Regions from separate parts of the Shewanella aestuarii genome, predicted to be linked through region 3. Evidence: predicted binding sites of a transcription regulator. Region 3 holds the regulator's gene; each other region holds the start of a gene.
What was found. The regulator sigma-54, encoded in region 3, starts transcription at its own class of promoters, with help from an activator protein. The targets are predictions, from matches to a motif close to GTTGGCACGNNNNTNGNNT.
Positions count from the first base shown of each region.

Region 1: a site for sigma-54 is predicted at 1,025-1,043, ahead of HBH39_RS05310 (flagellar hook-length control protein FliK). Genes of this name have one in related genera too.
Region 2: a site for sigma-54 is predicted at 1,527-1,545, ahead of flgB (flagellar basal body rod protein FlgB). Genes of this name have one in related genera too.

Region 1 is NZ_CP050313.1:1,149,812-1,152,089, forward strand. It holds partial or broken gene fliI (flagellar protein export ATPase FliI) at 1-470, shown strand, start outside; gene fliJ (flagellar export protein FliJ) at 506-952, shown strand; gene HBH39_RS05310 (flagellar hook-length control protein FliK) at 1,190-2,278, shown strand, end outside.
Region 2 is NZ_CP050313.1:1,123,416-1,125,693, reverse strand. It holds gene flgD (flagellar hook assembly protein FlgD) at 1-651, opposite strand, end outside; gene flgC (flagellar basal body rod protein FlgC) at 676-1,092, opposite strand; gene flgB (flagellar basal body rod protein FlgB) at 1,095-1,493, opposite strand; gene HBH39_RS05175 (CheR family methyltransferase) at 1,630-2,278, opposite strand, start outside.
Region 3 is NZ_CP050313.1:525,210-527,487, forward strand. It holds gene ptsN (PTS IIA-like nitrogen regulatory protein PtsN) at 1-119, opposite strand, end outside; gene hpf (ribosome hibernation promoting factor) at 122-409, opposite strand; gene HBH39_RS02485 (RNA polymerase factor sigma-54) at 435-1,916, opposite strand; gene lptB (LPS export ABC transporter ATP-binding protein) at 2,088-2,278, opposite strand, start outside.

The DNA.
Region 1 (2,278 bases), 620 kb from region 3:
CTAAATTACCTCGGTTGGTTGAGCGTGCCGGTAATGGCGGCCCAGGGCAAGGTTCAATTACCGCGTTTTATACTGTGTTAACTGAAGGTGACGATCAGCAAGACCCCATCGCGGATGCTTCACGGGCTATTCTAGATGGTCACGTTGTATTATCTCGTCGCTTAGCCGATTCAGGTCATTATCCTGCAATTGATATCGAGCAATCGATTAGTCGTGTCGCCCCTATGGTCATTAGCGATGAGCATTTAGAGGCGATGCGCCGAGTTAAGCAAATGTATTCGCTTTATCAGCAAAATCGCGATTTGATTTCGATTGGTGCGTACTCTCAAGGAAGCGATCCGCGAATTGACAATGCCATACGTCTGCAACCTGCCATGAATGCGTTTTTGCGTCAAAATTTTAAAGAAGCCATTAGCTTTGAAAATAGCGCTATGATGATGAGTCAGATTGCCGCTCAGTGTCAGAACTAATCAGTTGGTAGCAGCATCATTATTGGAGTTGATACATGGCCACCGATCCTCTTTTCACCGTACTCAAGCTGGCAATTGACGCTGAAGAACAAGCGGCAATGCAGTTAAAGTCTGCGCAATTTGAAAAACAAAAACTTCAGGGGCAATTAGAGGCATTAAATAATTATCGTCTTGATTACATGAAGCAAATGGAAGGCCATCAAGGCACAACGTTAAGCGCTAACCAATATCACCAATTTCATCAATTTATTAAGCAAGTTGACACTGTGATCAGCCAGCAAGTTGCAGCCGTTCAAGAGGCTGATAAACAAGTAGGCTATCGGCAAAAGCATTGGTTGGAAAAACAGCAAAAACGTAAAGCGGTTGAAATGCTGCTTAAACATAAAGCTGACAAAGCAATGATTGCTGAAGCTAAGCGTGATCAAAAAATGTCAGATGAATTTGCCATGCAACAATACCTTCGTAACCGAGCTCGTCGTTAGATCTTTAATCAATGCCCTTGTTACATATCCCGCTTTGTCTAATTGAGCACTTTTAAATCTGTCAGTCTTTAGGTTGGCACTTAAATTGCTTTAAATCAGATATTAATTGTTTTTATGAATTAATCGTCAGTGTTGTGACGTTTTTGCGTCAGTAAAGTTGGTGGCCTCTAAGCATTATCAATAACCAATTTTAGCACCATTAATTCTTTTCAAGATTTGATTATCGGAGCATAAATTATGCAACAAATGAGCAATATATTACTGTCTGCTAATAGTAAAAATGCTGGCGGGGTGACTAAAGATGCTGCGCAAGTATCTGATAATCAATCATTCTCATCTGTTTTTAGTCAAGCTAATCAAGCTTCGATTACCAGTGAATCGTCAAAGCCCACGTCTCAATACAACACATCCTCTGAGCAAGCATTAATCAGTAAAGGTGTTGAACTTTCAGAACCTTTAGTTGATGCCGATATTGAGTTTATTTTTGCTCAACTAGATATGGCGCAATCTTTTGACAAATCCAAAGGCGACGGAAAATCTTTGCCGCACAGTGATAACACCGTCGTAGCTCAACAAGCTATTGACGAATCATTTGACTTAGATTCTTTGTTGCCATTTTATGATAAAAAACATCAAAACAAACCGATGATAGAAAGTATTATCGAGTCTTCAGTTATTTCAGACGAGCAGAAGTTATTTCAAGCTACTATTAATCCACCATTAACAGGCCAAAGTAGCAGCGATTTTTTATCATCTTTAACTTTCGATGAGTCCCAAAAATTGATGGATTTTACCAATAAGGATTTAGTTGAACTGCAAGGCCTATCGCCACAGCAATTGGCCGACATCGTCGAAGAGTTTAACTTGCAAGCGCCTGTTATCGATGAATCAATTCTAGCGCTAGTGGATTTAGATCTAGAAGCGGATGTGAGTAAACCGGATCTCCATTCAATAAAGGCTGATGTGCTAAATCTAGTGTCAAAAGAGACGGATAAATTAAGTGATGTGTCGATAACTCAAAACATGACTAACACGAGTAATATCGATTTGAACAAGCAAAAAGTAGATGCTGACAATCCGAAAAATATCGATTTGAATAAGCCAAATGTAGATGTGGCCAATGCGAAAAATATTGATTTAGATAAGTTAAATATTGCACAGTCAAACAAACCAAATGTAGTACCTGCGAATATTGAAACGAAAGTCACTGATACCCAAAACAAGAGTAGCAATAATTCAGCGACATTATTTGCTTCTACCTATCAACAATCTACCGAGCAGGTGCTCGGCGATAAGGATCGAGTGGATGGTCAAATTAAAAATCAG
Region 2 (2,278 bases), 600 kb from region 3:
CGACTGACCATCCACTTTACCGCTGGCTTTGATTGAATAACTACCCTCTGCGACAGGTTCGCCATTCTTATCAAGACCATCCCAAGCAACATCGACGTTACCGCCAGCACTGCCATCAATATCAAAGGTTTTTATTAACTGACCAGATTCATCTTCAATGCGAATCGTAATGGTATCGATTTTTTCAGGAGTACTAACCACACCTTTTATTTCAGAGCTTTCAGGTGTGATGGCACCAGTGTCAGATGGAATCAACACTTTACGGCCAACAAGTCCTGATGCCTGCAATGCTTGACTTGAACTCATCACGCTATTGAGATTTAAAATCTCGGCATTCAGATTGGCAATGCCATCTACCGTTGAAAACGATGCCATTTGGGCAATCATTTGATCATTATCTACAGGTTTAAATGGATCTTGCATCGATAACTGCTGACTGAGCAAAGCAAAGAAGTCTTCTTGCTTTAACATTTGATCTTTAGGCTCAGGCGTTTCAGGCACACTTGGCAATCTAATGCTGTCTAAAAAGGGATTGCCTGTTGATGTTGCAGTCGCATTCGATTGCACAGTATTTTTACTCACTGTACCTGTGCTAGACACACTTGACGTCTGTTGAGGCAAAGACTGACTATAAGGATTTACGAGGCTCATATATTACCTCCAAAAAAAATCATGCTATTTACCCATTCTAAGTGTCTGTTGCAACATTGATTTTGTTGCATCCGCCACTTGAACATTCATTTGATAAGAACGTGAAGCTGAAATCATATCGGCCATTTCTTCCATCACATTCACATTAGGCTTATAAATAAAGCCATCGGTATCAGCCATTGGGTGATCAGGAGAGTATTCTTTAATTAATGGCTTATCACTTTCAACAATCCCACGTACGTTCACTTTCTGACCCGCACTTTGCTGATGACTCGCATTGGCAAGTTCAGCTTCAAATATTGGATGACGTGCACGATAAGTTTTATCAACGCTACTGGAAACGGAATCAGCATTAGCAATATTACTGGCGGTGGTATTCAAGCGCACCGACTGGGCGCTCATACCTGATCCTGATACATTGAAAATATTAAATAAGCTCATAATTAATTACCTGTTAACGCTTTACGCATACCACTAAATTTGCCTTCCAAAAAACCTAGAGACATTTGGTACTCAAGTGCGTTTTGCATAAAAGCGGTTTGTTCCTGCTGCATATCAACAGTGTTGCCATCACCTGTATCAGGTTGATTAACTACACGATATTTAACATGCTGCTGATTAAGAGCGGTTAAATCAAAATGCTTTTCAGTGGTTTGACTCATCGATAAGCCTTTTTGATGTGAACGAGCAGCTGACATAGCAGAAGCAAAATCAACATCGCGAGCTTTGTACCCTGGGGTATTAGCATTTGCAATGTTGCTTGATAAAACTTCGGCTCGCTGGGCCCTTACACCTAAAGAGTATTGATGTACCCCAAGTGCATTATCAAAGTTAATCGCCATAAAATTGCCTCCATCAGCTATCTGATAGATATGTAGCAAAGGGTATGCCAATATTTTCGAAAAAGGGAGTTAGAAGGAATAGATGCAAAAAATAAAGCATACAATCCAATTACCGTATGCTTTTCGGTTAGTTAGATTAGGTTTTCTTTTGATAATAGATGCCAGGATTACACCGAACCATATTAAACTCGTCCGTCAAACCGGCAATTGACTCTGAAGCCCCAAGAAATAATATCCCCTGAGGATTTAAAGCGGCAGCAAATTGCCGCAAAATTTTTGCTTTTGCCTCCGGTGCAAAATAAATCAACACATTACGACAAAAAATAATGTCGTATTTCCCCAGCAACGAATAGCTTTCAAGTAAATTATGGGCCCGAAAGTTAACCAATCGCTTAACATTATCTTTCACTTTCATATTGCCATTGGGCAAAGCATCAAAAAACTGACGCTTACGCTCATCAGATAAACCTCGGGCTAAGGCTAAATTGTCATACTCAGCATTTTTACAACGCTCAAGCATCGATGGTGATAAATCAGTTGCTTGAATTGCTACACCTCCGGGTAATGCACCCGGTCTACGCTGCTGATACTCCATCACGGTCATGGCAAGAGAATAAGGCTCCTGCCCAGAGGAACAAGCCGCAGACCAAATGCGTAAGGGGCGCCCTAACTTTGAATACTCGGGTAACAATGCATTTTGCAGTAAATCGAATGGGTATTTGTCACGAAACCATAAGGTTTCGTTGGTGGTCATAGCATCGATGACTTCTGAGCGCAATTGACGC
Region 3 (2,278 bases):
GAGGAAAGGGTCGGGTACTGGGCAGCGACTAAGTCGCTGATTAATTCCAGTACCTTTTTCTTACTGCCCGGTGTGGCACAGGTAGTGCATTCCGGCTGCAGGATGGTACTAAGTTCCATCGTTAATGCTTAGTCAATTTCTCTTTGTGTTTAATAACCTGACGATCGAGTTTATCGATCAGGGCGTCTATGGCTGCGTACATGTCACTGTTTTCTGACATGGCAAATACTTCAGCGCCGTTTAAACTCACTTTAGCTTCTGCTTTTTGTGATTGTTTTTCAACGTTCAGTACCACGTTGACATTATTGATCTGATCGAAATGTCGTTCAAGCTTTGTGAATTTTGTCGCGACATATTCTCGAAGTGACTCGGTAATTTCTACATGATGTCCTGATAAATTGATTTGCATATAGTTCCTCCAATCGCTTAGTAGGTTATAAACTCTTACGTTGGTTTGAGGGCGGGATCATCATCGCTTCACGATATTTCGCGATAGTACGACGCGCAACATTAATCCCTTGCTCGGCCAGCAGTTCGGCCATTTTACTATCGCTTAATGGCTTTTTCTGGTTTTCAGCCGCAACCAGCTTTTTAATAAATGCGCGGATTGCTGTTGAAGAGCATTCTCCGCCATCGTCAGTGCTAACGTGGCTAGAGAAAAAATATTTCAGTTCAAATAAACCCCGTGGGGTGTGCATGTATTTTTGGGTGGTAACCCGTGAAATGGTAGATTCATGCATTTCAACGGCTTCAGCAATATCATTTAACACCATAGGTTTCATGGCTTCTTCACCATATTCAAAGAAACCTTGTTGAAATTGCACAATGCAATTGGCGACTTTAAGTAAGGTGTCGTTGCGACTTTCTAAGCTTTTGATAAACCACTTGGCTTCTTGTAAATGGCCACGAATAAATTGGCTATCTGCTTGGTTTTTGGTACTGCGAGCCATTGAAGCATAGTGCTGATTAATACTAATTTTTGGCATGTTATCTGGGTTTAATTCAACTACCCAGCGGCCATTCTTTTTGGTCACTGATACATCTGGAATAACATAATCGTCATCAGGGGGGGAGATCATTGCCCCTGGACGCGGATTCAGTGATTGGATTAGCTCTATAGCTTCGCGTAAATCATCTTCTTTGAGCTTGGTTTTTCGCATTAAGGTGCGAAAATCTCGACCAGCGATCAAATCTAAATAGTCTTTGATCAACAGTTTTGCGTTTTCAATGTGCGGCGTGTCAGGGGCATATTGCATTAGTTGAATTAATAGACACTCACGCAAGTCTCGTGATGCCACGCCTATTGGGTCAAAATGCTGAATGCGCTTTAATACGGCTTCAACTTCGTCAAGCTCAATATTTTCATCGCCCATCGCCTCTAAAATATCTTCAGTGCTTTGGGTTAAGTAGCCTGTGTCATCAATGGCATCAATAATGGCTGTGGCAATGGCTAAGTCGGTTTCGGAAAATGGGGTTAGGTTTTTTTGCCATTCTAGATGTTCATATAAGCCTTCAGAGGTTTCACCTTGAAATGGCATATCATCACTTGGCAGGTTACCAGAACCTGAACCAGACATTGGCGATGCGGTATAGACTTCATCCCAAGAGGTGTCCATTGGGAGTTCATCTGGTAGTTGTTCTTTGGTTAGTGATTCTGCTGTATCGACGTTTGAGGTATCTCTTTCAACCGCAGATACCGAGACTTCATTGAAGTCGGTGTCAGATTGATCTTTTGACTTTTCAGTGTTTAATGGTGAAAACTCATCTTCCATTTCTAGTAGGGGATTTGAATCTAATGCCTGTTGAATTTCTTGCTGAAGCTCCAATGAAGATAACTGCAACAACCTAATCGCTTGTTGCAGCTGTGGGGTCATCGTTAGATGTTGACCCATTTTTAGTTGGAGTGAAGCTTTCATTACGACTAATCCCTAGATGAAATATGGTTTGCCACACAGATTATACAGTAATTCATTACTGAAATAGTTAATTAAAACTGAATGTTAGTTGTTATTTTATCCGTTAACATTGTGACTGTGAATCACTGATTGAATTTAATCATCGTTGATTTAAATTACACCTCAGATTAACTATAGCTTGAATTGTTCGCCTAAGTATACAGCCCGAACTTGCTGATTGTTTAGGATCTCTTCCGGTGTGCCTTCGGCAATCAAATTACCTTGGCTAACAATGTAAGCGCGTTCACATACATCAAGGGTTTCACGCACATTATGGTCGGTGATCAGTACCCCTAAACCACGATTTTTTAACTGTTGAATAA